One region of the Ectobacillus polymachus genome, then DNA from elsewhere that is predicted to be linked to it. Evidence: riboswitches for the same ligand, from Rfam matches in the RefSeq annotation. Region 1 holds a riboswitch; the other holds the start of a gene.
What was found. Region 1 has a riboswitch for lysine ahead of lysA (diaminopimelate decarboxylase). Riboswitches for the same ligand answer to the same signal wherever they lie in the genome.

Region 1 (7,853 bases):
AAGCACAGATGAAATAGAAATGTTTACAATTGAGCGTGTCCGTACAGCCGATGGAGAGCCAGTTGTGTATTGTGTGGACAAGCTTCCGCAGCATATCTTGCCGGATTTATCAGAGTATAAAGAAGAATCACTGTTAAATATTATTCATAAGAAGACCAATAAACGTATTACATATGCAGTCGCATATATTGAACCTCTAGGCTATCATCCCAAGGTTTCACCTATATTAGAATGTGACCCAGAAACAGCTTTACTCGTATTAAAGCAAATGCATTATGATCAAAGTGATGAACCAATCCTATATTCCATTAATTATTTTCGTGCTGACACATTTAGCTTTCATGTTTTAAGAAAACGTTTGTAAGGTCCCTGTTCTTTTTGAGTAGGTGACAATCTTTCAAAAGGGACAGTCAACGATTATAGACAATGAAGGAGGATGTTAGTATGAAAAAAAAGGCAGCGCTTTTTTTATCACTCACGCTTGCTGTAAGTGCCGTTTTAGGAGCTTGCGGAACATCAAATTCAAGTAATGTAAACAAGTCCACTAGTTTTAAAGTAGGTATGGTAACAGATGTAGGTGGAGTAGATGACAAATCATTTAACCAATCTGCATGGGAAGGTTTAAAGCAATTCGGTAAAGATAATGGTTTAAAAGAAAACGAAGGCTATCGTTATTTACAGTCAACGCAAAGTTCCGATTACGAGCCGAACTTAACGAAATTGGCACAACAAAATTATAATTTAACGTTCGGTATGGGATATTTAATGCAAGATTCAGTTGCAAAAATAGCTGATCAATTTAAAAATAATCAATTTGCGATTGTAGATAGTGTTGTAAATAAGCCAAATGTAACAAGCATTACTTTTAAGGAAAATGAAGGATCATTCCTAGTTGGTGTAGTAGCAGCGATGACGACAAAATCGAATAAAGTTGGTTTTATTGGCGGAGTGAAAAGTCCGTTAATTCAAAAATTTGAATATGGCTTTATGGCAGGTGTAAAATCAGTAAATCCAAAAATTGAAATCGTATCTGAATATGCAGATGCGATTGATAAACCAGAAAAAGGTTCTGTATTGGCATCTGCGATGTACGGTCAAGGCGTTGACGTAATTTATCATGCATCTGGTGCAACAGGAAACGGTGTATTTACCGAAGCGAAAAACCGTAAGAAAGCAGGACAACAGGTATGGGTAATCGGTGTTGACCGTGACCAAAGCCAAGAAGGTATGCCTGAAAATGTAACATTGACTTCCATGGTTAAACGCGTGGACGTTGCAGTAGCTGATGTAGCAAAAGAGGCAAAAGACGGCACACTTAAAGGTGGCAGTGTAAAAGAATTTGGTTTAAAGGACAAAGGTGTTGATATCGCTCCTACCCAAGATAATGTATCAAAAGCAGCGTTAGCAAAAGTTGACGAATTTAAAAAACAAATTTTAAATGGTACGATTAAGATACCGGCAACAGAACAAGATTATAAGACATATGAAGCTTCTCTACAAAAATAAATTAATACCTGGAAATATTTTTGTAATACGATTCATCTCGATTACATATTGCATCCAATTGGAGCGCTTGGAGCCTCATTATTCTTTGGCTTTGCGCAATCTCTGGCTATAACAGGAGGGACACTTCCGTTTCTTCAAGGAGTACCATCTGTGTTATTAACGATTTTACCTTATGTCCTTACTATATTTAGCCTTAGTTGGATTTGTTGGACGCTCTGAAGCTCCAAAAGCGCTTGGAACACCGTATGAAAAAGGAAAACGATAATATCATACGCTTTGCAAAAAAACTCGCGAAATGTACGCGAGTTTTTTTGCATATACTAGCTGTAACATAGTCAAGTTGCAAATGAATGTTAGAAAACGGTATATTGTAAATGACTATTTGAAAAAGGAGGAATACATATGCAACATGTTCAGAAAATCGCTGGATTAACCGTTCATACAATTCGTACTGTAAAATATAAAACAAATACACTAGTACTTCGAATGAAGGCACCACTCGCTTCAAGCACTGTAACGTATCGTGCTCTTCTTCCTTATGTTCTTCAAAGCGGAACGAAAACGCTTCCAACGGTGAAAGATGTAAGAGAATATGTAGAAGAAATGTACGGAGCATCCTTGGCGGTAGATGTCGGTAAAAAAGGGGAAGAACACATCATTTCTATTTATATGGATGTTGCAAATGAAATCTATTTGCATAATGCTCCGCCTCTATTAGAAAAAGCAATCCAGATGTTATCCGATGTGTTGCAACGCCCTTCGCTCCAAAATGGTGCATTCCAACCTGCTATCGTTGAAGCTGAAAAACGTGCATTAATTCAGCGAATTGATTCCGTGTATGATGACAAAATGCGATATGCAAGTGAACGTCTTATCGAAGAGATGTGCCAGAATGAGGACTATCGTCTTAGTGCGAATGGAAAGAAAGAGGAAGTAGCTAGTATTACGCCGAGATCCCTTTATGACTATTATCAGCAGGCACTTGCTGAGGATGAAATCGATCTGTATCTCATTGGAGATTTACCAGATGAGACAATCTCGCTTGTACAAAAATATTTTGATTTACCAGAACGAAATATTCGGAAGCAAAATGATAAGGAACGGACCGATGTAACAAAAGCAAAGGAAATAATAGAGAAGCAAGATCTCAAGCAAAGTAAATTACATATTGGCTATCGTACCAATATAACATACAAGGATGAAGCGTACTTTGCTTTGCAAGTTTTTAATGGTTTGTTCGGTGGATTCTCTCATTCTAAGTTATTTGTGAATGTACGTGAGAAAAACAGCCTTGCCTATTATGCTGCATCACGCTATGAAAGTCACAAAGGTTTGCTCTTTGTGATGTCAGGTATTCAATCCAAGAATTACGAAAAAGCACTGGCCATCATTAAGGAGCAGCTGACAGCCATGCAAAACGGAGATTTTACAGATGAAGATGTAAAACAAACACAGGCTGTCATTGCGAATCAGATTTTAGAAACAATAGATATGCCAAGGGGGCTTATTGAAATTCTTTACCATAATGTTGTTGCTAACGTTGATATTCCAATTGAACAATGGATTCCAGCCATTAATAAGGTAACAAAAGATGAAATAATTGCGGTTGCGAAGAACATAAAGATGGATACCGTGTATCTACTACGTGGATTAGAGGAGGTATAAGATGAATACCATTTCTTTTGATCAATTAAAAGAAGAGCTATTTTATGAAAAACTGCCAAATGGCTTGGACGTATACATCTTGCCAAAACCAGGATTTAATAAAACGTATGCAACGTTTACGACGAAATATGGTAGCATTGACAATGTGTTTGTCCCGCTAGAGAAAAGTGAATATACACATGTTCCTGATGGAATTGCTCATTTTCTTGAGCATAAACTGTTTGAAAAAGAAGATCATGATGCATTTCAACTGTTTAGTAAACAAGGTGCATCTTCCAATGCTTTTACTTCGTTTACTCGAACTGCGTATTTGTTTTCCTGTACATCGAATGTAGAAACAAATTTGAACACATTACTTGACTTTGTTCAATCTCCGTATTTTACAGAAAAAACGGTTGAGAAAGAAAAGGGTATCATCGGTCAAGAAATACAAATGTATCAAGATAATCCAGATTGGCGTTTATATTTTGGTTTAATTGATAGTATGTATGAGAAACATCCTGTAAAAATAGATATTGCTGGGACGATAGAATCCATTAGCGGTATTACGAAAGATTTGTTGTACGAATGCTACCATACATTTTATCACCCAAGTAATATGCTTTTATTTATTGTAGGTCCTGTTGACCCTGCTTTGCTTATGGATTTAGTTCGTAATAACCAAGTGAAAAAGAATTATAGCAAGCAGCCAGAAATTAAGCGATGGTTTGAAGAAGAACCAGAACATGTTGCAACGAAAAAGCTTGTCATTCCAATGCAAGTACAAACGCCAAAATGCTTAGTCGGTATAAAGGGAAAAGATAAGGCACACACAGGGCGTGAAAAGTTAAAGTACGAAATTACGATATCTCTTTTATTAGACTGTCTATTTGGAAAAAGCTCAAGCAATTATGAGCAACTTTACAACGATGGGCTCATTGATGATACGTTTTCGTATGATTACACCGAAGAAAGTAGTTTTGGTTTTGCAATGATCGGCGGGGATACAAAGGATCCAGATGAATTAGCGAAACGAATCATTGATATCTTGCTTCAAACGAATGAAAATACGTTGTCAGATGCCGTCGTAGATCGTGCGAAGAAGAAAAAAATTGGTGGTTTCTTACGGTCGTTAAATTCACCAGAATTTATTGCAAACCAGTTTACACGCTATGCATTTAATGGTTCAAACTTATTTGATGCCCTTTCTATTCTTGAAGAAATTTCAGTACAGGATATTGTAGCTGCGGCAAATGAATGTAGGGATGAAAAACGGATTAGTATTTGTCAAGTTGTTTCAAAATAGTTAATAGGAGTGAACTGCACCCCAATTGTTAGACAGAGTCTAATAATTGGGGGAGCAGTTTTTTTATGACTAAATTTACAGTAGAAGATAAATTAGCGGCAGTTCAACGTTATTTAGATGGAAGAGAGAGTTATGCTTCGATTGGGGGGCGTCCATAGGTACATCTAAAGCTTTGATAATGAACTGGGTAAGGCAGTACCAGCATGATGGAGAAGAAGGGTTATTCAAAAAATCATATACAAGTTACTCGACACAGTTTAAACTAGACGTACTAAATTATATGAATGAGAGTATGTCCCGTAAAGGTAACTGTTATGATAACGCTGTAATGGAAAACTTCTTTGGTACCTTAAAATCAGAATTATTATATACACAGGAATTTGAAAGTGTTGAGGATTTTAAACAAGAATTAGCAAAATATATAGATTACTATAATAACAAACGAATTAAGGCAAAACTAAAAGGTTTGAGTCCCGTGCAATACCGAACTCAAACCTTAGAAGCTGTCTAATGAAAATAAATGTCTAACTTTTTGGGGTCACTTCAACGAAGGATGCCTTTTCTATAATAAAACATTATTTCTCATCTTGATCCTTGATACGGTCAAAGTGACGTTGACGTAAAAACTGTGAAAGCATATAAACGACATAGAGTGGTATAGCTACGAATAAAAATTCTGGAATTCTCCCGAAATTTCGCGTATACATAGTAATAATAATCCCGAGTAAAAAGAGTGTAACGATAATGCTATACTTTGGAATAGGGACTTCCTTTAAACTAGGGATTTGAATGCGGCTTACCATGAGAAAGGCGAAGACAATGTATAGGACAACGAGAATAATGTGTGGAATTATATGTGAGAACAAGGTCAGAAAAGCCATAATTCCACCAGCGGCTGTTATCGGAACTCCTGTAAAGTAATGCAAGGAGGTCGAAGTTGGCGTAACATTGAACCGAGCTAGTCGATAGGCCCCAAACAGTGGAAACAAACCTGCTATATATAAGCCTATTATCCCAAATTTATCAAAATATGTATAATACATTAAAAGTGCAGGCGCGGCGCCGAACGTAATAATGTCCGCCAATGAGTCCAATTCTTTGCCAATTGGTGAATCCACACGAAGTAAACGAGCGAGTCTACCGTCTAAACTATCGAGCATCATGCCGATTAAAACTAATATTGCTGCGGAGCGATAATGTCCAATGGATGCATATCCGATGGACAGAAATCCACTGAATAAATTTCCGAGTGTAAATAAATTCGGAATAGCTGCTCTGTACAAATTATGATCCCTTACTTTCCTTTTAGATTCTTTTTATCCCACTATTATAAATCCTACAAGTAAGGATTATGGTGATTTTGGGTAAATATCTGGTTGAATAGATAATGGGAAGATTAAACATATAAAAGACGTTCTTTTCTATCATACCACAAAACAATCGATATAAAGCATTGTTTTCATACATTTTGAATATGTATATTATCTGTAAACGTTGTAATAATCGTGTACAAGTTTTACATTTTTATTGAATAATAATTAGAATTTGTGTAAAAATATAAAATGGATTGACAAATTTGTTTTTCGTCTGGTATTGTTAAAAGCAATATATCACGTTAATAATTATATAACAGCCTCATCTAATCTCATGAATAGAGGTTGCAACATTTATTAGTAGTCTATGTGAGACTTTCTGGGGTCTAAGATCATAGTACAAAAGGAAATGGTTGCCGAAGTGAACTAGTAGCCTGAATACTATTTCATTGGGCTTGCATTGAATAAGTGCAGGACTGTCACAAGTAAGGGCTTGTGGAGAACTATTAGAGATGTTGATGCGGTTTCTTGTAAAAAATGATGGTTTGAAATTCATTTTATAGAAACGCGTATGAACATTTGGTTCTACGCGTTTTTTCTTACACAAAACTAGGGGGAGTAACAATGTATTTGCATGGAACAAGCCGCATAAATGAGCAAGGACATTTAGAAATAGGAGGCTGTGATACCACTGAGCTAGTGAAAACCTACGGAACGCCATTATACGTGTATGATGAAGCGTTCATACGTGAGAAAAGCCGCGCGTTTAATCTTGCTTTTAAGGAGAGCGGGTTCTCCTATCAAGTCGCCTATGCGAGCAAGGCGTTTTTATGTTTAGAAATGGGTAAACTAGCGAAGGAAGAAAATCTATCGCTTGATGTAGTATCTGGGGGCGAATTGTATACGGCACTCGAAGCAGGTTTTCCAGCAGAACGAATTCATTTTCATGGAAATAATAAAACAGAGGAAGAAATTCGTATGGCAATTGATGCAAATATCGGTTGCTTCGTGGTTGATAATTTTTTCGAGCTTGAAATTCTACATGATCTTGCAAAGGAATCTGGCAAAATTGTGAATATATTGCTACGTGTCACTCCTGGCGTTGAAGCACATACGCACGAATATATTACAACAGGACAGGATGATTCAAAATTTGGCTTTGGTATTACGAGCGGGCAAGCACTGCAAGCCATGAAAATAGCTTTATTAAAGCCGTCATTTCATCTACTAGGTGTTCATTCTCATATTGGTTCGCAAATTTTTGAAACAAATGGATTTGTACGTGCCATTGAAATATTAAGTGCCTTCCTCGATTTAGTCCGTGCGGAAACAGGTGAAATCATGACCATTTTAAATTTAGGCGGCGGTTTCGGTATACGGTATACAGATGGAGATACACCTCTTCCGATTGTAACCTATGTCAAAGAGATGACGGACACAGTACGTAAACAGTTTGTAAGCCGTAATTATCCACTGCCGGAAATTTGGATTGAACCAGGTCGTAGCATTGTAGGAGATGCCGGAACGACTCTGTATACAATTGGTTCGATTAAAGAAATTCCAGGTATTCGGAAATATGTTGCCGTAGATGGTGGTATGACAGATAATATACGACCAGCCCTTTATCAGGCATCTTACGAGGCAATGCTAGCGAATCGTGCGAACGACCAGCCGGCAGAAAAGGTATCAATTGCTGGAAAATGCTGTGAAAGCGGTGATATGCTGATTTGGGATATTGTCCTGCCGAAAGTTGCATCATGGGATGTACTAGCTGTATCATGTACAGGCGCCTATGGGTATTCGATGGCAAGTAATTATAATCGTATTCCGAGACCAGCTGTAGTTTTTGTAAAGGATGGAAAGGCAGAAATCGTCGTAGAACGAGAAAGTTATGCTGACCTTGTGAAGAATGATCGGATGCTATCGAACAACCTCGCACCGCAATCCTCGCGGTAACAAGGCCTAAAAGTCTATAATAAAAATTTTACAAGGCGAGTAGGATGATTCCTATCTCGCCTTTTTGTATCTAAAGGATATTCTCGCGTACCTCATCATATAATGGTAGCAACCCTTTTTATTTTAGG
Region 2 (25,729 bases), 770 kb from region 1:
AACAATCTGTACAGTATCTCCCTTTTTAAGAGCTGGTGGTTTGTTCATGGATTTATTCCCCCCTATTCGAAATATATGCAAAAATAACAAGGATTTACCCTTCTCTAATAGAAGTTATGTACAGATAGAAAAAAGGAGGACTATTTATGGAACAAACTAAGCTTATGAATATGCTCGGTATAAAGTATCCGATTATTCAAGCAGGAATGGCTGGGTCGGTAACAACAGCTGAGCTTGTAGCAGCCGTTTCAGAGGCAGGAGGTCTCGGAACACTAGGTGCTGGATATATGAAACCTGAAGTCATTCGTTCTACGATTGCAAAAATACGTGAACTGACTGCAAAGCCTTTTGCTGTAAATTTGCTAATTGCAAGAAGAAGATTAATAGATGATCAAATGATTCAAAATGGAAAGCGTATGATTCGTCCTATGGAAGAACAATTAGGTTTACAAGAACATAGAACAGCCATTCCAGAAGAGGATTATCATGAGAAGCTAGCGGTGTTAATCGAAGAAAAGGTTCCTATCGTTAGCTTTGCCTTTGATATACCGGATGTGCAGGAGATACAAGAGCTAAAGAAGCATGGAACCATTATAATAGGCACGGCAACAAATGTGCGAGAAGCGAAGGTACTTGCCAATATTGGTGTTGATGCCATCGTTGGGCAAGGCAGTGAAGCTGGTGGGCACCGTGGCACATTTCTTGGAACTGAGCCTCATTCGCTAATTGGAACAATGGCACTGATTCCTCAGCTCATTGCAGCAGTTCCTACCATACCGATTATCGCTGCTGGTGGCATAATGGATGGAAGAGGTCTTATTGCAGCAGTGGCATTAGGAGCAGAGGGGGTTCAAATGGGGACTGCTTTCTTAACTTGTAAAGAAAGCGGGGCGCATCCTGTTCATAAGCAAGCTGTCTTACATAGTAATGATCAGAGTACGGTCGTAACGAGAGTATTTTCAGGTCGCTATGCTCGCGGAATTGAGAACGCATTTATAAAGCAGATGAAAGGTAGCGAACAGGATTTGCCTCCATATCCGATTCAAAATTCTCTTACGTCATCACTTCGTAGTGCTGCGGCCACGCAAGGAAATGCGGATTATATGGCACTTTGGGCAGGACAGGCTTCATCGTTAGCTCGTGAGCTAACAGCAGCTGACTTAGTTGAGAAAACGATGGAGCAAGCAAAAAAACGAGTTGCAGAGCTGCATCAATTTAGATTGTAAGGAATGCTAGATTAGTAAATCTTCTATGTAAAAAGGGACCGTCTAAAAAGTCCCTAAAATAAAAGTGCCAACGAAAAACAAATTGTTTTTCGTTGGCACTTTTTCATTTTTCAATAGATTGTGGGCCATTGCCACGATGCCGAACTCCATTCTTACTTTATCTAAGCTGCGAAGTTGGACCACGGAGGTTTTATCGACGAAATCAATATATTTATCAACGAAAAACATCGTTTATCGACGAAAATTAAAATATATCGACGAAAAGAAGACTTTTATCAACGAATTTCCTTGATTTATCGATTATTCGCAAAATCCGACACGTTTTGCCCATCGGCCTGAAGGAATCCTCCGTTTACTTTCCATCATAAAACTGTTTTATCGCTTCATCAATGTAAATCCAGCCTTTCCAGCCGACATGAATGGTATCTTTCATGAAATATTTATCATATTCATGGTCAGAGAAATCAGCCACGGTAAAGCCGGATTGTTCGATTTGATTTGTTACTTTTTTGTAGTAGGATTGCCGTCGTTCCTGTGGGAACCCTGCATAGTCATACCACGGCCCGTTTACAGGAACAGAGATAAAGAGTGCTTGTGCGTGTTTTTGCTTTAATAAATCTAGTACCATTTGCAAGTCATTGTATTCTGGTGATACATCGTACGATTCATTTGCTCGGTAGCCCTTTAATGCAGCTAGCTTTTGGGAAATTTTATCGTTATAGTAACTATCGTCTATACCGTATGTATTAGATTTTGAGTCGTTTTTTCCAGTTTGATCAGCGCGATGCTCGAGTTGATCCCATGTTAGATTTTTCAAATGTGGATCTGTATTGGGCTTACGTCCGTACACAGTTACGAGGGAAAGAATAAAATCCTTTCGCTGTAGAATGCTTCGGTACATGTATGCCAGTGGTTTAGCAGCCTGTGCTTTCCATGTGTGTGCAGAGTCTGTATATACAATTCCATCAAGCATTGTTGTGAGCAGCTTATCCTTTTTCACTACATCAAAGGTTAGGAGCCTTTCGGCAGCCTGCTTCTTAAGTGCGGGATCAATCGTTTGATTAAAGAGAAAGTCATATGCCTGGATTGATGAAAAATTAGGTGCGAAATGCTCCTCGTTTAATCCTTCTGCCACAAACCATTGCGGAGAAAGAACAAAGACGATTTTTTTTCCTTCTAATTGATCTGCGTTTGCAGCCAGGCTTAGGAAATGAGTTAGTGATTGCGTACCGCCTCGACCAATGAGAAATGGCGTAAACCCGTCAGGATTTACGCGAAAGTAGTTAGATGGATGGTATACATCTAACCGAGATAGCTCTGATGAGCCATACATTGGAAGGTATTTCGGATCCTCTAGCATTTTCTTCTGTAAATCAATTCCTTGAAATACGTTTGGATTTAAGGAAGTAGCTGCATCTTCCAACTTTTTATCGTTCAAAAGAGAAAGCAAAAACGAATTGGGAAGAAACAACAGGATACAAAAGATTAGGAATGCTAGAAGGATCGGTCCAAACTTGGGAGTTTTCATTGCATGTCCGCCAATTTTTTAATGATCAAGTTTGGTGTAGCCCATTCTTCGCGGTCGAAATCAGAAATGGATACTTCAATGCCTAAACGTTCTTGAATTTCTACTAATAAAGTAACGGTTCCAAATGAATCAAGAATGCCTTCTTCAAAAAGAAGAACATCTGGATTTTCTTTCACTATATCGTTTTCACACACTTCTTCTAGTAAGTCTAATACTTGTTCTGTTAATTCAGCCATGATTGTAATCTCCTTTTCCTTTTTTTTCATAACCTTATAGTACTCGCTTCTAGGCAAAACGCAACGTTAGATGATTTTGCCGGAGAAGATAAGAAATCCGAAACATACGAAGTGAAATGTAATGATAATTGCAATGATATGCGTTAGTTTATTTTTCGGCCAAAATTTATGCTTTTTGTTTTGCCGTTCAAATAGATCAAACAATATAAATAGAAGTGCGTGGTACAAACCATAAATGATATAATTCGTATGGAGTCCATGCCACATTCCCATGATAAAGAAATTCAAGAAAAATCCCATGTAGGAAACGATGTAGCGGTCTTTAATAAGCTTCTTTTTGGTCATAAGGAAAACAAAGCGCATATAAATATAGTCGCGGAACCAAAAGGATAGGCTCATGTGCCAGCGATTCCAGAAGTCCTTAATATTGCGGCTTATAAATGGTTTATTAAAGTTTTCGGGCGTCTTAATGCCCATAAAATAGCTAATCCCAATCGCAAAGGCACTATAACCGGCAAAATCAAAAAATAAATAGAAGCTATAGGCATACATATAAACGAGCACAGAAGAAAACGTATTGCGCATGATAAATTCTGTATGAAGCATATACTCATTAATCAAATAGCCGATGATGAACTTATACAGAAATCCTTGAAATATCCGATTAATCCCTATGTAAAGAAGTTCCTTGTATTCTTCTGCTGATGGTGTTTTTTCTATATCCTTTTGAAAGCGACGATAGCGATCAATTGGTCCAGATGTAATGGTTGGAAAGAAGAGTAGGAAACGAAGGAAGTCATAGAGTGACAGTTCTTTAATTTGCCCGTCTCTTATTTCAATAATAATTTGCACCGATTTAAATGTTAAATAAGAAATGCCAAGAAAGCCAATGGCATTTGACGGCTGTATAATCGGAATGATTTTCACAAGCAAAAGCGGTAGAATAGCCAAAAAGGTAGCAACATAAAATGTGCTCGCTTTATTGTTTTTCTTACGCAAAGGGAGATATCCCTTTGCAAGTAAGACTTGCCATAAAGTATAGCCGATGAGTGAAACGGCTTGCACCGGCTGATTAGCGAAAATAATAGCAAGTATGATAACAGTGACAACGGAGTTATATGTCCGCAGTGATTTTCCTCGTAGCCCAGCTATGATCGTAGGAGCAAGCAGGATCATTAGAATGAAAAAATAGGTAAACGTTGCATAAGGAATCATACTGTAACCTCACTCAACAATTTTTTTCGATCGACTTTTCCGTTTGCTGTCATCGGTATACTTTCACGATACTTAAATTTTCGCGGAATCATATAGCTCGGTAGAAAGGATGCAATTTCTTTTTTTATAGCAGAAGTGAGCTGATATTCCTTTTCAAACGAATGTTTTTTCGGAATCACTACTGCTAATAGGTGATCATATGATTCTCCTCTTTTAACAGGGACAACAACCGCTGCTTCTACATAGGAACTCGTTCGGAGCTGATGTTCAATTTCCTCTAGCTCCATACGGTAGCCGTGTAGCTTTATTTGAAAATCCAAGCGGCCATGGAAATAGAGAAGTCCATTTTGTATATGACCGGAATCGCCTGTCTTATAGGCACGTTGACCATTGATGATTGTAAAGGATTTGTTTGTTAAATCCGGGCTACCTAAATAGCCAATGCTTACGCTTGGACCATTTATAATGATTTCACCCTTTTCTCCTTCAGCTGCAACGGTTCCGTCTTCTTTGATAATTAGAATTCGACTGTCGGATTTACAGTAGCCGACAGGAAGAGAAGGATGTGTATGTAGAATATCTTCCGTCACTTCTACATGTGTAATGGCTACTGTCGCTTCGGTAGGACCGTATGTATTTATAACACGTGCGTTTGGAAACCGTTCCTTTAGTTTATTAGCTGTGTCAGTTGAAAGAACTTCTCCGCAAAACAGAAAGGTGCGTAAGTTTGGTAGCATATTTTCCGTAAATGAAGGCTCCATAAGACACATTTGTGCAAAGGAAGGTGTAGACGTCCAAACTTCTAGTTGGGACTTTGCAAGGAACGCAAATAAATCTTTAGGTTTGGCAATCATATCCTTGTCGATGGCCCACAATGTCCCCCCCGTTGTTAAGGCAGGAAATAAATCCATAACAGACAAATCAAATGAGAATGGTGCTTGATTTAAAAATATTTGGCCAGGCGTGATGGGAAAATCCTGCTGCATCCAACTCACAAAACTTTGCAAATTGCCAAGCGTAATTTGGACACCCTTCGGATTTCCTGTGCTGCCGGAAGTGTAAATAATATAGAAAGTATCCTTTTCCGTTACCGCCAATGTTGTATCTGCTGCTCTTCCCTTATAAGTAGAAAATATTTGCTGCAGCTCTTCCTTTTGAACGATAGGAATGGCTACATTTGGAATCGCAGTATCTGCTGCTGAAAGGAACAGCTTTGCACAAGAATTCGTAACAATACGATGAATACGATCAGCCGGTAGGCTGGTATCAACTGGAATGTATGCATGTCCTGCCTTTACGCAGGCAAGAAACATGATAATCATTTCTGGCTGCATATGTCCATATACTGCAATCGGTGCTTCACCTATCTGCTGCTGCGCTATCCAATATGCAAGTGCGTCAGATTGTTCTTTCAATTCTCCGTATGTTAGTTGTTGATCCCTCCATACGAACGCGTTACGGTTCGGCTCTGTAAGGGTCCATTGTTCTATTTGTTCTAACACATTCATATGCTTACCCCACTTTAAAACTCATTGTAAATAAATGTACTCGAAGTTGTATCTTTAAATCCATAAATCCCGAGAAGGGCTAGAAGAATGAATAAATAATAGAGGGTTTTCCATACCCATTGTGTCTGTGGTTTTACCCATATTTTTTGAATTACTTTCATGAGCTTCCTCCTACATAACATCCTGCTGCTATCACCATGTTCTATTTTTGATAGTATCACTGTACTAACAAAAAGAAAATCCTTTGCAATATGAAATAACCAGAGAATACGTTCATATTTTTGCGATTCCACCATATGGATATGGAGGGAAACGTTAAAAGAATCAGAAAATAGTATAGTACATTCTGCTTTAAATGTATATGCAAATGCTAAAATATAATAGGGAGAAGGGAAAGATCATGAATGATTTCCAAGGAAATAATATAAAGGAAAAAACAGTAAGTTGGAGAAGGCATCTGCACATGTATCCTGAGGTCTCTTTTCGTGAGCATAACACATCGCAATTTGTATATGAAACATTACAATCCTTTCCTCGCTTAGAGATTGTTCGTCCAACGGTGTCTAGTGTCATGGCAATTTTAAAAGGGAAGAAAGAGGGGAAAACGATTGCACTGCGTGCTGACATGGATGCACTACCGCTTCAAGAGGAAAACGACGTTAGTTATGCTTCAAAGATACCAGGAGTTATGCATGCATGCGGCCACGATGCACATACTGCTATCTTGTTAGGGGCAGCCGATGTACTTTCGCAGCAAGCAGATTCTTTGGCGGGAGAAGTTCGTTTTCTATTTCAGCATGCAGAGGAGCAATACCCAGGCGGGGCTGAAGAATTGGTACAAAAGGGGGTTATGGATGAGGTAGATGCAGTAGTTGGTCTGCATATGATGTCCGGCTTGTCAACCGGGAAGATTGGCATTACCTACGGACCTATGATGGCAGCGCCAGATGTGTTTGATATTATAATAGAAGGAAGCGGAGGACATGCAGCTCATCCGAAGGTGTGTATTGACCCCATTGCTATTGGTGCACAGATTGTCACGAACTTGCAGCACATTATTTCAAGGGGAAACGATGCCTTCGACCAACGCGTTCTTTCGGTAACGCAATTTCATGCCGGTACAGCTGACAATATTATACCAGAACGCGCACATATTATGGGTACAGTCCGTTCGTTTAAGGAAGAGCTTCGCAAGGATGCGGATACTCGAATTCGGCAAATCACAAAGGGCATAGTAGATGCGCATGGTGCAACATTTTCTTATTCCTATCGGTACGGCTATCGACCTGTCATTAATGATCCAGAGATTACAGGACTGATCGAACAATGTGCAAGTGAGCTGCTAGGCAATGAGAAAGTGATTATGCTCCAGCCATCGATGGGTGGAGAAGATTTCTCCGCCTATTTGCAAAAGGCAAAAGGCTGCTTCTTCAAACTTGGTTCTGGAAGTACACCAGAAACCTCTTATCCTCATCATCATCCTCGCTTTGATATTGATGAAGAATCTCTATCTATCGGTGTACGTATGTTCGTTCATATTGTGCATCGTTTTCTTTCAGCCGATTAATAAAAAGAGCAGCTGTTTATAAAACAGCTGCTTCAAGATTCGGACTGAAGAGGGGTTGAAAGAACTATGTCCACTATAAGTATATGCAAGCCGAGTAAGAAAGCTTGTACCTTTTACTTATTTTTAAAAAAGAGATTAAAATCGTTTCTCGTATTATAGAAGCTCCTTCACCATAATTACGTGAGGGATGCCGTCTTCCATAAATGGTTCTGTAATCGTATGATAGCCAAGTTTTTTGTAGAAATGTTCTGCTTGTGTTTGGCCATGCAGCATCGCTTTTGTCATTCCTTTTTCTTTTCCGAGATCTTCCATTGTTGTGACAATCAGCTTACCTACACCGTACTTACGATAGGAGGCTAATACACAAATTCTCTCAAGCTTCGCTACGTTATCAACGATGCGTAATCTACCTGCACCAACAGGCTCTTCGTTATTGTAAATGACAATATGATTTGCAACGTCTTCGTATTGATCAAATTCATCTTGTATTGGAATACCTTGTTCTTCTACAAAAACAGTTTTTCGAATGAAAAACGCATCATTACGTTCTAGTTCTGTCGTCACATATTTTGCTTTCAAAATTGATCCTTCCTTTCTAAAACAATGAAATCCGATATGAGGTAATATTCAGATTATAATATCGAATGGAAAGAGTATCAAACTTTTGAGAGGGCAATATTTATATGGAAATATAGAAGAGGGGTACTCATAAATTTTGAGTACCCCTTTTTAACTTCCTATTCTTCAACGAATTCACAGTCTTGAAGTGGAACGATCTTTGTCTTTTTCGCTGCTTTATACCAAAGCCAAACAATCAGAAATAGCGGTAAGCCGATGTAGGAAACAATCATGCTGTTCCAATCGATTTTTCCATCTGAAATAGCTGAGAAGCCTTGACCGATAATAACAATGGAACAAAGGATAAAAGCAAATATAGGTCCAAATGGGAACCATTTTGCACGGTAAGGTAGTTTGCTTATATCTCGTCCTTGAGCAACATAAGCCTTACGGAATCGATAGTGGCTAATCGCAATACCAAGCCATGCGATAAAGCCTGACATACCAGATGCATTTAATAGCCATGTGTATACGACACCATCACCAAACAAAGAAGCAAGAAATGCTATGGCACCAACGGATGCTGTTATTAGTAGAGCATTCACAGGAACGCCGCGTGAATCAAGCTTTGCTAAAAACTTCGGAGCTTTTCCATCACGAGCTAAATCCCAAAGCATACGAGTGGAAGCATACATACCGGAGTTTCCAGCTGATAGAACGGCAGTTAATATAACTGCATTCATAACAGATGCAGCAAATGCAATCCCTGCGCGACTAAACACAAGCGTAAATGGGCTGACAGTAACGTCGCTATTTGCTAAATCCGGGTTTGTATACGGAATAAGTAAACTAATAACAAAAATGGCTAGCACGTAAAAGAGAAGAATTCGCCAAAACACACTTTTGATAGCACGTGGAATGGCCACTCTTGGATTTTCTGTTTCTCCTGCTGCAACACCGAGAAGCTCTGTTCCTTGGAAGGAGAAACCAGCAGCCATAAAAACACCAAGTGTTGACATAAATCCGCCGTGGAACGGAGCATCGCCAATCGTAAAGTTTTGAAATCCAACTGCATTGCCGCCAATAATTCCAAAAATCATAGCAGTACCAACTATTAAAAAGATAATAACGGTTACGACTTTAATAATTGAAAACCAATATTCGGCTTCACCGAACCCTCTTACAGCTAAGTAATTTAATAGAAACATAATAACTAAGAAAAGTGCACTCCATAATAGGGACGATGTATGAGGAAACCAATATTTCATAATCATTGTTACAGCTGATAATTCTGCTGCAATCGTAATGGCCCAGTTATACCAATAATTCCAGCCGAGTGCAAACCCAAGAGAAGGATCTATAAATCTCGTTGCATACGTACTAAACGAACCGGCTACTGGCATATAGGTTGCCATTTCTGCAAGGCTTGTCATGAGGAAGTATACCATTATTCCAACAGCGATATAGGACACAAGAGCTCCGCCTGGTCCTGCATTATGAATTGAATTCCCACTGGCAAGGAATAATCCTGTTCCAATGGTTCCGCCGAGTGAAATCATCGTTAAATGACGTGATTTCAAACCTCTATGCAATTCATTTTGACTTGATGTAGTTTCATGTGATGAAACGGTCCTTGCTGTACTTTCCATAACTAAACACTCCTATTTTTATAGTTTGGAAGGAGTGGGGAATAAAAAAAGCCGTCGAAAGGATTCGACGACGTTATATACTACCCGCATCATGCCTTCCGTAAGATAGCACATCACATTTGCCGGTTTTTGCAAATGTGACAGTCCTGTTCCTATTCGAAAACAGTCCCAGCTCATGCTTCCAGAGTGGAGCACAAACTTCGGCAGCTTTTCCTTTCTGTACGGAGTCAGGCGATATTCTCTGTATCTCGTCCGTCATACTCTTAAAAGCCGCAACCTCTACCTCATCGGATTGATGAGGATTTTGTAATTATTAAATTGAAAAGACGAGATTATTATAGAAGATATATTGCAAAAGTACAAGTGTTTTTTCTCAAGGAACTAGTTGCAGGGAAGAAAATCGTAAAGAAATCAAAAATTAAGATAGGAAATGCATAGGAATTGTAAGTTAAACTTTAACTACGGGACAGGATTTGATATGATAAGAAGTGCTGAGTAGAAAGAGAAGACTCGTATAAGTCTCGTATTGACTACGATAATCACTACTGTGCATCGTTAGTTTTTTATATATATTTTTCGGAAAGGAATGCAGTTATGATTAGTGAGCAAATGAACAAGGAAATTGCGTCACGTCGGACGTTTGCAATCATTTCCCACCCGGATGCTGGGAAAACGACATTGACAGAAAAGCTATTGCTTCTAGGCGGTACGATTCGTGCAGCAGGAACAGTAAAAGCAAAAAAAACAGGAAAATATGCGAAATCAGACTGGATGGAAATTGAAAAGCAACGTGGAATTTCCGTTACATCGAGTGTGATGCAAATCCTCTATAATGACCATCGAATTAATATCTTGGACACACCGGGTCACCAAGATTTCAGTGAAGACACGTACCGAACGTTAACTGCTGTAGACAGTGCAGTCATGGTTATTGATGGAACGAAGGGGATTGAAGCACAAACAATCAAGCTTTTTAAAGTATGTCGGATGCGTGGGATTCCGATCCTTACCTTTATAAACAAATTGGACCGTGAGGGAAAAGAACCGCTTGAGCTTCTTGCTGAAATTGAAGAAGTGCTCGGAATTCAATCCTACCCAGTTACGTGGCCAATTGGCATGGGTAAACGATTCCAAGGTACATATGATCGCTTCGAGAAGCAAATAGAAGTGTTCCGTGGCAGCAAGGATTCGTTTTTTACTGATTTTGACGGCGAACATATTACGGATGAAGTAAAACAACATATTGACTCTTCCTACCTTGAGACATTAACTGAAGAGCTTGCTTTGTTAGACGAAGCTGGGAATGATTTTTCGGTTGAAAAGGTTAAAAACGGAACGCTGACTCCGGTATTTTTCGGAAGTGCGATCGCAAACTTTGGTGTGCAATCGTTCTTAGATGCATTTATCGAGCTAACGTCATCACCGCAGCCGCGAAATTCTTCAGCGGGAAAAATTGATCTGGATTATCCACATTTTTCAGGGTTTGTATTTAAAATTCAAGCGAATATGAATCCTGCCCATCGCGATCGTATTGCATTTGTTCGCGTGTGCTCGGGTAAATTCGAACGCGGGATGACGGTTACGCTTGCTCGTACAGGGAAGAAGCTGAAGCTTGGGCAATCTCAGCAATTTCTTGCCTCTGACCGGGAAACAGTTGAAGAAGCATATCCGGGAGATATTATCGGGTTGTATGATTCCGGGACGTACCAAATCGGCGACACGATTTTAGATGGTGGCGATGTATTTCAATATGATGCGCTGCCAAAGTTCCCACCAGAATTATTTATGAAAGTAACAGCTAAAAATGCCCTCAAGCATAAGCAATTCGATAAAGGGATGACCCAGCTTGTACAAGAAGGGGCTGTACAGCTGTATCGTACGCCATTTTTTGGAGATTATATTTTAGGAGCAGTTGGGGAACTACAATTCCAAGTTTTCGAATATCGTATGAAGAATGAATATCATGTTGATATTGAATTTGTTCCTATGAAGCATAGTATTGCGATGTGGACGAAGAAAGAGGAATTGCAAGATAACATGTTTGACTCGCGTATTATGCAGGTTGAGGATCGTGAAGGAAATCCGGTCATTCTATTTGAAAATGATTTTGTATTTCGTATGTTTAAGGAAAAGCATCCGAATATGACATTGGAGAGCAGCATGTAAGGCTAAATAGTAGAAGACAGGCACAACTAGGGATGTGCTTGTCTTTTTTCATTATTTCTCGGTTTTTCCTATCCAGTAGCTTGCAGTAACTAGGGAGAGGGTTCCTAATAAAAATCCAAAGGTTGGGGCATAGAGGAAGATTGTTTTTAACGCATAAGAACCTGCAAAGCATACAGTAGAAAGAGATAAAAATAAAATGCCTGTTTTTCGATCCTTGGACATAAGTGTATCCTCCTTTAGTTGTAATTACTGGAAATATTATTGTTTTAATTATAACAGAGCATTTAGAGTAAAAAAGATTTTTCTTTATTGAAGATTCTTTTACCGTATGTGCCTGTTTCTGTAAATTGTGATATAATAATGATAATCAAATAATTTGAAACAGGCATGGTGCTATTACATTTGTAATAGCACCATGTGGCATTTTAAGGGTAACGATAAGGATTTTCATTATCGCTGCTTTAGAATATGCAGTTGATTTGAAATATAAGGGGAGAATTTCTATGTCAGAGAAAGAATTGAACAAGGATACGCATGAAGAACAGCACTTTTTAGCTCCCGAATTTATTCGAGATGTGGTAATTGGAATGGCGGATGGACTAACGGTTCCTTTTGCCCTTGCAGCTGGTTTATCAGGTAGTGTTTCTAACCCAAGCTTAGTCGTGATTGCAGGTGTAGCAGAAATTGCTGCAGGTTCTATAGCAATGGGACTTGGGGGATACCTTGCTGCTCGTACCGATGAAGAGCACTATGCCTCTGAGCTAGCTCGTGAACGAAAAGAAATAGTGGAATTACCTAATCGTGAACGAGAAGAGGTAGCAGATATATTACGTGAATGGCATCTTCCTGAACCGACAGTCAAGGAGGCTGTTGATGCCATTAGTCAGGATGATGAAAAATGGGTAGATTTTATGATGAAATACGAGCTTGGACTTGAAAAGCCTGAGCCGAAGCGAGCGCGAAATAGCTCCTTAACCATTGGTTTATCGTACATTGTAGGTGGCTTTGTTCCTTTGCTCCCTTATATGTTTATTCAACAGTCGCAGTCTGCACTTATCGTTTCTGTTATTATGACACTCATTGCACTGTTTATCTTTGGATTTGTGAAGGGAAGATATACTGGGTCTAAGCCTATTAAAAGTGCTTGGCAAACAACTTTAGTGGGTGGAGTAGCTGCAGGTATTGCGTTTGTGATTGCAAAATTAATTTCATAACGTATCATTACTGGAGTACATCCTACCAAGATAGTAAACAAAAAAGGGTATCTCTAAAACGAAAGAGTACCCTTTTTTGTTTGCACACAAGAAATAATAAATTATTTAAATAAAACCTATTGGTAACGTTGGATATAAATGAATAATATGCTATAATGCTACTATTCTTTTAGTAAAGGAGGAGATGTATATGTCAAATTCAGCAAATGCTTCGCAAACAATTCCAAGTAAATCAAGTGGTATAGTTCCAAAAAGTAATCAAGCCATTATTTTCATTACTGTTACTCTATTTGTTATTGGAGCTATTTGGTTAGGTAATGCATTTTCAAGTAAACAGTCTGCGTTGTATGTGCTCGGAGGGTTTTTAGGATTGGCGTTATATCATGCACATTATGGCTTTACAAGTTCATTTCGCTACTTTTTAAGCGATAAAAAAGGTGTAGGGATACGTGCACAAATGATCCTATTTGTTATTACGAATCTATTATTTTTACCATTTTTACTTAAGGGAACGATGTTTGGTCATCCTATCGCAGCATCCGTATCACCAGTAGGGGTGTCTCTTCTATTTGGCGCTTTTCTATTTGGAATCGGGATGCAGATGGGAGACGGCTGTGCCTCCGGTACGCTTTATCATCTTGGCGGCGGCGATGCACGTTCGGTTATTACCCTCGTTGGTTTTATCATCGGGTCGGTTATTGGTAGTGCCCATTTTACATGGTGGGCTAACTTACCGCATCTTCAGCCTATTTCCTTCATTCAATCGTTTGGTACGGTAGGTGGACTCGCACTTAATTTATTGATCATTGCCATTGTTTTTCTCATTACCATTCTCGTAGAGCGTCGCCGTTATGGCAAACTTGAAACAGTATTTGGCAATGAACCGTTCTCGTTTAATACGCTTCTTCATGGTCCATGGTCCTGGATGACAGGAACGATTGCACTAGCAATTGGAGGAATTGCCTTTCTTCTTATTGCTGGAAAACCATGGGGAATCACATCTGCATTTGCATTATGGGGTTCGAAGATAGCTGGAGCTATTGGAGTTCCTGTTGAAACTTGGGGATATTGGCAGAGTGTACCGAATGCAGCTGCTCTGCATGCGAGTGTCTTTCATGACGGTACAACCGTATCCGATATAGGTATTATGCTAGGGGCTTTATTAGCAGTAGCACTTTCTGGTAAAGCAATCCGTTTTAGTCTTCGTTCGTATCCATTTAAGATGTTAGTTGGTCTATTCATTGGCGGCATTTTAATGGGATACGGCGCTCGTCTTGCCTTTGGGTGTAATATTGGTGCCTATTTTTCAGGAGTTGCATCCTTTAGTTTACACGGATGGGTATGGATGGTCATGGCTATGTTAGGAAGCTTAATTGGGATCCAATTCCGTAATAGCTGCGGATTTAAACGTAAGAATTCTTAGCACACGAAAACACTCACAAAGTTTCGATATAAAATGGAGCTTTGTGAGTGTTTTTTAATTCTGTTCTTTAGGGGAAGCTTTAATAAGGTATAATCCTAATCGAATAAATCCTCCGCCTGTAATAATTGCACCAATTACGCTGAAGATATCTTCGGCACTTCCTGCAAGACTTGCTACAGCAAAAATAACCGTTCCTATAATGAGTAAATAGCCGCCATCTCGAGGAAGAGTTGTTCCACGGGCCACAGAAATACCGAATAGAATCATTCCAAGTACAAAAAGTAAGGGACCAAATGAATGAATAGCATGTGGAACATTCGCTGCAAAAACTGCGTCTATAGAAGCTCCCGAAATTCCTGCAATTTCTACTAGAACAATAGCGGTAACAAGGATGGTACCAATAATCCCCGTAAGCATACCAAACATTCCAAGAATACTATTTTCTTCACTTTGTGCCTCATAGAGTACGAAAAATGCAAAAACCATAAGCAAATGGGATGTTAATATCATCGTCTCTCCTAATATCGTACCAACACCAAGGTTTATAATATGACCGATAAGTAAAAGAGCCCCTAATAAAATTGAAATAGAACCGCCTACAAATCTAAATGTAGATGCCATGCGTACATGCCTCCTTCCAAATGCATTATTTTTAATGTCTGAATAAAAGCAGTAAAGTCTACGAAGTCCCAAAATCTATAAGAATACATAGTGATATTCCAATAAAAACATCTGTCTAGATCATCCTTAACATTAAAACTAATTATATTATTAAATTAACTAATTATATTAGTTTTTGTCAAGATGCAATCTATGTAATTCTTAAGCAAAACTTAAGAATTTATAGATAATATATACTTGAAATTTTAATTATTTTTTTATGACAAACTGGTTACTTGAAGGAGGGGATGCTGAACCAGATACCGGTTCACTGTTAAACCAAGTGGAAATGAAGAATGTAATCGGTAGATTACTAGGTGATATTTCCTGATACAAAAAAGTTTCATTAACTGCATAGCAGTGAATAGGAGGCCTCTCATGTCTGAATTAGCATTGCAAAATGAAATACCTTTAAAGCCTAAAAAAAGAAAACGAGTCTTAATCATTAGCATTGTGGCTGTTTTTGTAATTGGATTGGTATCATATTATGTATATTCAAAAACAAGTGCACAAAGTAACACGGGAGCGCGAGTTCAATATGTTACCGTTCAAAAGGGAGATGTAGCGGAAACGATTTCGGCTTCTGGAACCGTTGCGGCAGCACAGCAAGTATCCTTAAATGGAGACAGTGCTACTAAAGTGACTGCTATCAATGTAAAAGTAGGTGATCAAGTAAAGGCTGGACAGGTACTTGCAACATTGGACGATACGGATGCTAAGAGTAAGCTGGCAAACGACCAAGCAAATCTTACAGTTGCACAAGCGAAATTAAATACAGTAAATCAAGGTGCCACTAGTGATGATATTAATCAGCAGCAAATTAGTGTGAGTAAAGCGCAAATTACATTGAATGGTGCACAGCAGAAATTAAGTGATACACAAGCACAAGTTGATGCAAAAAAGATGACTCAAAGTGATCTCAATCAAGCAAATAATGCAGCACAGCAAGCACAGCAAGATTATAATTTGGCAGTAGCGAAATTGAATCAATTAAAGGAGCCACCAAAGACAGCTGATGTACAAACTGCAAAAGCAGCAGTTGACCAAGCTTCAACAGCGCTGCAGGCACAACAAGCGGCGTTAGATAAATTAACGATTAAAGCACCGATAGATGGCGTCATTGTACAAGTAAATGGTGCCGTAGGCGATACTTCCACGAATGGGAAGGCATTAATTGTGATGGACGACGCAAATACAAGTCAGCTTAAAATTACGGCACAAGTAAGTCAGAGTGATATTAGTAAGGTGCAAAATGATATGAAAGCAACGGTTACTACTAGTGCTGTTGATAGTAAAACATTTAATGCGAAGGTTACTACCATTGCGCCTGAGGCAACTACAACATCTGGTGTAACTACTTATGATGTTACTCTTTCCGTGGATAATACAGATAATCTACTCAAACCTGGTATGACCACAAATGTAACGATACAGGTTGGGGATCATCCAAATGCTCTGTACGTTCCGTCTATGGCTTTGAAAAGTAAAAATGGCAAAGATGGTGTGTATGTTCAAAATACAGATGGTTCGGCATCTTCGGATTCTTCTCAAACCGGTAACGGACAAAGCGGCGGCCATGGACAAAATATTCCATCCAATTTACGATTCCAAGCTGTAACGGTTGGATATTATGGTACGGATAAAGTTGAAATTACGTCTGGATTAAAAGAAGGAGACAAGGTAGCCATCATCTTAAGCAATCCGAATGCGAATTCCAATAAAACCAATGGAACAAACGGATTATCTGGATTTGGCGGAGGCAATAGCTCTGGTGGTAGAAGCAGCGGCGGTAGCGGTGGCTTCGGCGGCGGTGGTGCCGGCGGTGGCGGCAGCCGAGGAGGTAACTAATATGAAAACCGTCATTGAACTGAAAAATATTCAAAAAACGTATGAGCTAGGTGGACAAACGATTCATGCCTTGCATAATGTGAATTTCTCTGTGCAGGAGGGAGAATTTGTCGCCATAATGGGACCTTCCGGCTCAGGAAAATCAACGATGATGAATATTATTGGCTGCTTAGACCAACCGACATCAGGTGAATATTTCATCCAAGAGTTTCCCGTTTCAGACGTAGATGACGATGGCTTAGCATTTATCCGTAACCGAAAAATCGGATTTGTCTTTCAAAACTTCAATCTATTGCCTAGACAAAGTGCTCTTGCAAATGTTGAGCTTCCGATGATTTATTCCACGGTTCCTCAACATGAACGTAGAGATCGAGCTGAAAAGGCACTTAAAAGTGTTGGGCTAGGCAATCGTTTATTAAATAAGCCGAGTGAACTATCTGGAGGTCAGCAGCAACGTGTTTCTATCGCCCGCTCTTTAATTAATGATCCTGTCATTTTACTCGCAGACGAACCAACCGGTGCTCTTGATTCCAAAACGAGTATTGAAATTATGAGCATCTTCCAAGAGCTAAATGACGCAGGTAAAACGGTTATCATGGTTACTCATGAACGCGAAGTAGCAGAATATGCAAAACGCATCATACTATTTCGTGATGGGAAAATCGAGCGTGACGAACCGGTAACGAATCGACGAATTGGAAAGCGGGAAGCGGAGGTTTTACAATGAAATTTCTCGAAAGCATAAAAATCTCCTTAAACAGCTTACGAACCAATGTACTTCGTTCCATTTTAACGATGCTAGGTATTATAATTGGTGTTTCAGCAGTTATATCCATGGTTGCGATTGGAGAAGGAGCATCTGCAAACGTTGCTGCGCAGGTTAATAGTCTAGGAAGCAATTTGCTTATTATTACATCAGGACAAGCGCAGCAAGGAAATGTTCGATTAGGAGCTGGATCGTTGCAAAACTTGAGCATAGATGATGCGAAGGCATTAGAAGGTAAGGATGGCATTAGCGCAGTATCAGCTTTTGCAAGTAAACAAGGGCAAGTTGTCTATAAAAATCAAAGTTATTCGACTACAATTGAAGCTGGATCAGATTCGTATGCGGATATTCGAAACTTGACGATTCGTTCCGGACGATTCTTTTCCCGCTATGAAGTACAAGGAGAAGCAAATGTAGCCGTACTTGGTCCACAGGTCGTAGCCAATTTATTTGGCAATGAGAACGCGAATCCGATTGGACAAACGATTGAGATTAATAATTTGCCGGTTACTATAATTGGTGTTCTGCAGAGCCAAGGAAGCCAAGGATCAACAAATAACGATGATCGTATTATTGTTCCGATAACAACTGGTATGAATCGCTTATTTGATCAATCGAAAGTTCGCTCTATTTTCGTATCAGCAACTTCTGCTGATAAAATGGATACAGCACAGTTTCAAATCGAGCAAACCTTGCGTTCGCAGCATCATCTAACTCCAAAAAGTGATGATGATTTCCAAATCAGTTCACAAACGCAAATTTTAAGTACGGCGCAAGGAGTTACATCTGTAATGACAGCATTATTATCTGGTATTGCCGCTATTTCCCTTGTAGTTGGCGGAATTGGAGTCATGAACATCATGCTCGTTTCAGTAACGGAACGTACACGGGAAATCGGCATCCGAAAAGCAGTTGGGGCAACAAGAGGAGCCATCCTGCAGCAGTTTCTAATTGAAGCTGTAACACTTAGTGTATTAGGTGGACTTATTGGAATCGGGCTTGGAATCGGTGTAGCGGATTTACTTACGAAGGTAGGCAATATCGCAACGTCCATCACCCTTGCTCCTATTCTATATTCATTTGGAACGTCTATTCTCGTTGGAATCGTATTTGGAGTATATCCTGCAAGAAAAGCTTCTAAATTGAATCCAATCGAGGCGCTGCGTTATGAATAATAGGGGATATTAACAATAGATAGTAGTAAAAACGGGAATGACCTATATTGGAGTCATTCCTGTTTTTTTTATTGAGTAACAATATAGTTGTTTCATTCAACCATATCTTATGGTGAACTTTTTGGGCCTTGTGGTAAACTATGATACGGTTATGGTATTGCAAAAAGTAAAATGAATAGGAGAAAAGAAAATGAAAGATTTAAAATCACCAGAAAATGAATTAATAAAAGCAGAAAAAACAGCGCTTGTAGTGATAGATTTGCAAAATGGAATTGTAAACAGAGAACATTCCCCTTATACTGGTGCGCAGGTTGTTCAGAATGCGAGCAGATTAGTGAGTGCATTCACGGAGAAGGGCGCATTTGTAGTTCTTGTAAGAGTCTCATCTGTTGATGGAAAAGATATGTTAAAGCCAAATACAGATTTAAAAATCAACCCGGTACAATTACCAAAAGGCTGGGATCATTTCGTACCCGAATTAGAAAATATGAACAATGTTCATGAGATCACCAAACGACAATGGGGAGCATTCTATGGTACTGACCTTGACTTACAGTTACGTCGCCGTGGAATTGATACGATTGTACTATGTGGTATTTCGACTGGAATTGGTGTTGATACTACAGCTAGAGAAGCATATCAACATGGCTATAAGCAAATCTTCGTAGAAGATGCAATGACAGCTTCAACAAAAGAAGAGCATGATTATGTTTGTAAATACATCTTCCCTAGGATCGGTCAGATTCGGACAAGCAAACAAATGGTTGACCTTTTTGATAATAACTAAATCCATTATTCAGCAGATTACAGCCACAGAAGCCTACGAGATTCCCCTTTTTTATTAACTCTTTTTTTTATATGGTCAGTATTACAGCGTCAATACATAAGCAGATGATTTGTAATACGTAATAGAACTGAATAAAAGAATAGCGATATAAGCCAAAATAAGTGTATTAGGTAGGTTTCTAAAACGGGGTGAAATGATGCAGAACTACTTCCAAAAGGATTATGCTTATGGTCCTTTTCAAATGTTTTCAAAAGAACATCTTGTAACATTAGTAGTTATTGGTTTGCTTTGTGTAGGTGTATTCGCTTTACGTAACTTATTTCAAAGGAGCAAATGGAATCGTTTATTTTGTTACTCATTAGCCTTCCTATTAATTCTTGCGGAAATAGGTTATCATGTTTGGCTGTTTTATTTTCATATTTGGTCCCTTGGCTTATCTTTACCTCTTCATCTAAGCGACATTTCTATTTTCCTTGCGATTATTATGCTACTAACAAAAAATTTCCGTATTTTTGAATTTTTATATTTTGCCGGGATAGGCAGTTCCATACAAGCACTTCTAACGCCAGACCTAGGTATCTATTCCTTTCCGCATTTTCGCTATCTTGAATTTTTCGTTTCTCATGGCGGCGTTATTCTTGCCTGTATTTTTATGCTAGCGGTCGAGAAGTACAAACCGACATTTCTCTCTCTATGGATAAGCTTGCTTATTGTGAATTTGTACGCTGGATGTGTATTTTTAATTAATAAGGAAGTAAATGGAAATTATATGTATTTAATGAGAAAACCTGAGATTTCTTCTATTTTGAATTATCTCGGTCCGTGGCCATGGTATCTTTTGTCGGTAGAAGGAATCTTACTGATTAGTTTTTTGCTCCTATATAGTCCAATTTGGATCATTCGGAAAGTTAGATAGTTGCATACGTTTAATTTTCGTCTGAAGAAGGAAGTCATGCATAGTATGTATAAATACACCACTAATAAGTGGTGTATTTTTGTTGATAATTTGTAGGTTGTTACAATGCTAAAACATGCATTCGATTCAAGGGAATAAAAAAGAAAGGAGTGAAAATGTTGGAACAAAAACCTATCTATTTTGATGGAAGTATTAAGATTGACTTTAGTACAAATAATGAAATTACCGTAACAAAATCATTCGAGATTACGGATGAAATAAGAAGGAGAATGAGTGGGAATCCTTATGAGGTTAAGTATTAAATGACTAGTTTTTTAAATAGAACTGACGAACTATCAAAGGGCTCATTTCGAGCTCTCTTTTTCTTTTTTTCGCATATTATTTATGATTGGATTCGGTTTTACTTTTCGATAAATACTATTGTATCTTGACGCAAAATTCAGTGAATTATATAATTTATGTGAGTACTCACTCACAATTTTGAGGGGAGCGAATAGAAATGGATTCTTCAATTAAGATTGATCATGTTAGCAGACATTTTGGAAAAAAGATCATTTTAGAAAATATTGATATGGAAATCGAGAGAGGACAAATTTATGGATTAATCGGACCTTCAGGAGCAGGAAAAACTACAATAGTAAAACTAATTGTAGGAATGGACAAGGCAAATGCTGGTGAGATTTATGTAATGGGTAACAAAATGCCTAACCTTAAAGTTTTACAGGAAATCGGATATATGGCGCAATCGGATGCTTTGTATGCAACTTTAACAGCTGAAGAAAATTTGAAGTTTTTCGCTTCGCTTTTTAAACTAAATAAACAAGAACAGAAATCTCGGATTGCCTATGCATCAGGTGTTGTAAATCTTACGAATGAATTATCAAAAAAAGTATCTGCATATTCTGGGGGAATGAAACGCCGTTTATCTCTCGCGATTGCATTGATTCAGGATCCTGCTATTCTTATTTTAGATGAGCCTACAGTTGGAATTGATCCAGAATTAAGAAAAGCAATTTGGGAAGAGCTGAAACGTTTGAAAGAAGAAAAAGGAAAAACGATTATTATTACAACGCATGTTATGGATGAGGCTGACAAGTGCGACAATCTAGCCATGGTTCGTGAAGGGCGTATTATTACAAGTGGATCACCAGAGGAATTAAAGGCTTTATATAAGGTAAACAGTTTAGAGGAAGTATTCATGCAGGCTGGAGGTGTAAATCAATGAGAACAGTAGCCTTAATCAAACGAATCATTTTAGAAATGGTAAGGGATAAACGTACATTGGCTTTATTGTTTTTTGCCCCTTTGTTAGTTTTATCACTTATGTACTTTATTTTTAACAGTACCACCGCGAATCCAACATTAGGTGTATCAAATATTGATAATCATCTTGTCCAAACGTTGCAAAATGCCAACATTGATGTAAAGCAAGAAAGTACCGTAACCGCTGATACTGTTAAAAAAGAAGGCCTGGATGGAATCCTGCAAATGGAAGATGGCAAGTTCAAATTGACATTGAAAAATGATGATCCCTCCACTGCCAAAGCATTGCAGATGAAGATTACACAAGCTATAGCTTCTCAAGCACAAGCTGCCCAAAATGTGAATATGGTTCAAGCAAATATAAAACAACCAAGCATTGACACACACTATGTGTATGGAAGTAAAGATACTACATTCTTCGATGTATTAGGTCCTGCACTCATTGCATTCTTTGTATTTTTCTTTGTGTTTCTTATATCAGGAATTGGTTTGTTACGTGAACGTACGACAGGTACGTTAGAGCGTTTAATGGCTACGCCAATTCGCAGAATGGAAATTATATTTGGCTATTTAATCGGGTACGGAATATTTGCTGTTATTCAAACGATTATCGTTGTTCTATATGCAGTAAAGGTTCTTGATATTACATTGGTAGGTTCTGTATGGAATGTAATTTTAGTAAACCTGATTGTAGCTTTTGTAGCGTTATCATTAGGTATACTCTTATCTACCTTTGCATCTTCTGAATTTCAAATGATACAATTTATACCACTAGTTGTCATCCCACAAGTATTTTTTGCAGGAATTTTTCCGCTAAATGGAATGGCCGCTTGGTTGGTTTCGTTAGGAAAAGTGATGCCACTGTACTATGCTGCTGATGCTATAAAAGGAGTCATGTACAAAGGTGAAGGATTAGGTGATATAAGTAGGGATATAATGACACTTCTCCTATTCGTGGTTGTATTTATCACCTTAAATGTATTTGTCATGAAAAAATATCGAAAACAATGATCAAGGTCAAACCTTTATACGAAGGTGGTGAACGAAATGTCGGAAAATATTTTAGATAAAATCATTTCGCAGACAAAATTATCAAAGAAAACGACGGATAAGCAAAAGAAAATAGAAGAAACAGCTATTAAGATGTTTGCAGAAAAGGGCTATGCTAACACATCAACGAGTGAAATTGCAAAAGCATCAGGAGTTGCAGAGGGGACCATCTTTCGTCATTACGGAACGAAAGATAATCTATTACTTTCCGTATTACTTCCCTTTATAAAAGAGTTAATGCCAGCATTAATGCAAGAAGTAATAGATGAATTTTCACCAAAGAAATTTGATAGTTTTGAAATGTTTCTTAGAGAATTATTAAAAAATCGAATGAAATTTATAAAAGAAAACAGAGAAATTTTCAAAATATTAGTAAAAGAACTGTTGTATCGTGATGATCTACGTAAGGAATTTCTATCCTTTGTAAATAAGGATATCTTTCTGTTCATAGGGAATGTAGTTGATACATTCAAGGAACAAGGAGAGTTGAAAAAACTTCCTACATTAACCATTATGAGAATGCTCGGAACTTTTATAGGAGGATATTTCACATCACGATTTATCTTTCTTCCTGATGATTATATCGCTGAAGATGATGTTGAAATCGAGTACATGGTTGGATTTATTATGAATGGTTTGAAAGCGTAGTTTGGAATCTGTTTTTTAGATATGTAGAGTCTTTTTTTCATTTGTAAACAATAAGGGAGCTCTTCAAAGTATTGAAATACTTTGGAGAGCTCTTCTCTTTTAGAGGATTATTAAGGTTTCACGTTTTGACTTTTACGTGATTCTGCTTGTGCATTTTGTTGTTTTACTTCTTGTACATTTGTTGCTGTTTCAGGAGCAAACTCTGTAAGATAGGATTGAGATCCACTTTTTGCTTGTGCAGATTGAGCATTCTGTTGTTTTACTTCTTGCACATTTGTCTCTGATGCAAATTCAGTTGCATATGTTCCTTGTGCAGATTGAGCATTTTGCTTGCGTACTTGTTGTATATCAGTACCAGCAGATGTTTTGTTCATTTGATTTTGGTTCATTATTATCACCTCCACACAAATAATTTGTCCAGTAGGAGGGGAAATACATACGGTAAATAATTGTATTTTTACCACTAATAACTCCAGAGATTCTCCTGTTTGAAAACGCCGTTTTTACCAACAAATCTGAGTACATAAATAATTTCTATGCTATCTCCAATGTATTTTCATGGGGGTTAAAGAATATGTATAGGAAGGTATATTTTGATAAGGGGAGGATCGTAGCGCATGAAGGTGGAGTCTGAAATCGAGCGAATTGTGAATGTATTAAGTAATGATCAATCTCCGGATGGATCATGGCGCTATCCGTTTGAGACCGGTATTTCTACAGACAGTTATATGATCATCTTATTGCGAACATTGGAAATTAATGATGAAGAATTAATCAAGTCCTTAGTAGAAAGAATTAGCAGTAGACAGGAGCGCAGCGGATCATGGAAGCTATTTCGTGATGAGGAGGAGGGAAATGTATCTGCTACGATTGATGCATATTATGCTCTTCTTTATTCAGGATATCGAAATAAGCATGAAAAGGAAATGCAAATGGCAAGACAATTTATCCTATCTAAGGGCGGAATTACGAAGGCTCAAATGTTAACAAAAATGATATTAGCTATAACAGGGCAATACGCCTGGCCAAGTGATTTCTTTATCCCCATTGAAGTAATGCTCCTTCCGCGTTCATTTCCGGTCAACTTTTTTGATTTGTCTGTGTACACAAGATCGAACCTTGCTCCGATTTTGATTCTTGCCAACCATCGATTTAGCATGAAAACAATACATTCTCCGGATTTATCTGACCTGTTACAGGAGAGGAAGATGACCATTATTAAAGATTTAGATTTGAATGAAGAGGCCAGATGGCATTCATTTATAACAATGATTATGCAAGGGATTCAAACACTTCAAGGTATTCCCGAAGAGCTTCATGAAAACGCTGAAAGACGAGCAGAACAATATATGGTAGAGCGAATTGAGCCAGACGGAACGTTATACAGTTATTTTAGCTCAACTTTTCTAATGATATTTGCCTTACTAGCTCGGGGCTATTTGAAAAGTCATCCGGTTATTACCCGTGCAGTGCAGGGATTAAAGTCGATGGTTTCTCGAATTGACGGGAACCTTCATATCCAGTATACGACAGCAACCATTTGGAACACAGCTTTAATCAGTTATGTCTTGCAAGAAGCAGGCGTTCCTTCTTCATCAAAGGTCATTCAAAAATCGAATCAATATTTACTTTCTCGCCAACATAATAAATACGGTGACTGGGCGATTCATAATCCAAATATACAGCCAGGTGGTTGGGGATTTTCAAACATTAACACGATTAACCCTGACGTGGACGACTCAACTGCTGCACTAAGAGCGATTCGAACATTTGCAACAGAACAGACTCTTTATCAAAAATCATGGGACCTTGGAATCAAATGGGTTATTTCCATGCAAAACAGAGACGGTGGATGGCCTGCATTTGAAAAAAACGTTGACAAACAATTTCTTACATCGTTGCCTATTGAGGGCGGGGAAGACCTACTAATTGATCCTTCGACAGCTGATTTAACGGGAAGGACATTGCATTTTTTAGGAAGCAGCACACGATTGAACTTGCATCATCAAATGATCAAACGTGGAGTAGACTGGCTTCTGCACAATCAAAAAGAAGACGGTTCTTGGCATGGACGATGGGGAATATGTTATCTTTATGGGACTTGGGCAGCCGTAACAGGCATGTCCGCTATTGGAATGTCATCGGATCGTCCCGCCATGCAAAAGGCGGTGAAATGGCTATACGAAATCCAGAATGCGGATGGTGGATGGGGAGAATCCTGTAAAAGTGATTTAGAAAAAAAGTATGTACCATTAGGAGTGAGTACACGTACGCATACTGCATGGGCGCTAGATGCCTTACTTGCTGCCTCAATGAAAATTTCACC

Region 2: another riboswitch for lysine. It lies ahead of ACM5BR_RS02400 (amino acid permease); the one in region 1 lies ahead of lysA (diaminopimelate decarboxylase).

Annotation. Positions count from the first base shown of each region.
Region 1 covers NZ_JBLREB010000001.1:1,252,053-1,259,905, reverse strand. Annotated here, with positions in the region: gene ACM5BR_RS06450 (GntR family transcriptional regulator) at 1-364, shown strand, start outside; gene ACM5BR_RS06445 (BMP family lipoprotein) at 445-1,506, shown strand; partial or broken gene ACM5BR_RS06440 (ABC transporter permease) at 1,558-1,771, shown strand; gene yfmF (EF-P 5-aminopentanol modification-associated protein YfmF) at 1,909-3,171, shown strand; gene yfmH (EF-P 5-aminopentanol modification-associated protein YfmH) at 3,173-4,456, shown strand; partial or broken gene ACM5BR_RS06425 (transposase) at 4,737-4,967, shown strand; gene pssA (CDP-diacylglycerol--serine O-phosphatidyltransferase) at 5,032-5,739, opposite strand; lysine riboswitch at 6,101-6,283, shown strand; gene lysA (diaminopimelate decarboxylase) at 6,394-7,725, shown strand.
Region 2 covers NZ_JBLREB010000001.1:474,832-500,560, forward strand. Annotated here, with positions in the region: gene ACM5BR_RS02355 (S66 peptidase family protein) at 1-48, opposite strand, end outside; gene ACM5BR_RS02360 (NAD(P)H-dependent flavin oxidoreductase) at 147-1,226, shown strand; gene dltD (D-alanyl-lipoteichoic acid biosynthesis protein DltD) at 1,579-2,754, opposite strand; gene dltC (D-alanine--poly(phosphoribitol) ligase subunit 2) at 2,751-2,990, opposite strand; gene dltB (D-alanyl-lipoteichoic acid biosynthesis protein DltB) at 3,057-4,205, opposite strand; gene dltA (D-alanine--poly(phosphoribitol) ligase subunit DltA) at 4,202-5,713, opposite strand; gene ACM5BR_RS02385 (teichoic acid D-Ala incorporation-associated protein DltX) at 5,728-5,874, opposite strand; gene ACM5BR_RS02390 (M20 metallopeptidase family protein) at 6,114-7,280, shown strand; gene ACM5BR_RS02395 (GNAT family N-acetyltransferase) at 7,434-7,859, opposite strand; gene ACM5BR_RS02400 (amino acid permease) at 8,018-9,487, opposite strand; lysine riboswitch at 9,586-9,777, opposite strand; gene ACM5BR_RS02405 (peptide chain release factor 3) at 10,082-11,653, shown strand; gene ACM5BR_RS02410 (hypothetical protein) at 11,705-11,875, opposite strand; gene ACM5BR_RS02415 (VIT1/CCC1 transporter family protein) at 12,157-12,867, shown strand; gene ACM5BR_RS02420 (YeeE/YedE family protein) at 13,058-14,290, shown strand; gene ACM5BR_RS02425 (hypothetical protein) at 14,345-14,911, opposite strand; gene ACM5BR_RS02430 (efflux RND transporter periplasmic adaptor subunit) at 15,329-16,798, shown strand; gene ACM5BR_RS02435 (ABC transporter ATP-binding protein) at 16,800-17,525, shown strand; gene ACM5BR_RS02440 (ABC transporter permease) at 17,522-18,739, shown strand; gene ACM5BR_RS02445 (hydrolase) at 18,930-19,526, shown strand; gene ACM5BR_RS02450 (YwaF family protein) at 19,723-20,442, shown strand; gene ACM5BR_RS02455 (hypothetical protein) at 20,601-20,744, shown strand; gene ACM5BR_RS02460 (ABC transporter ATP-binding protein) at 20,942-21,667, shown strand; gene ACM5BR_RS02465 (ABC transporter permease) at 21,664-22,716, shown strand; gene ACM5BR_RS02470 (TetR/AcrR family transcriptional regulator) at 22,753-23,403, shown strand; gene ACM5BR_RS02475 (gamma-type small acid-soluble spore protein) at 23,514-23,792, opposite strand; gene shc (squalene--hopene cyclase) at 24,021-25,729, shown strand, end outside.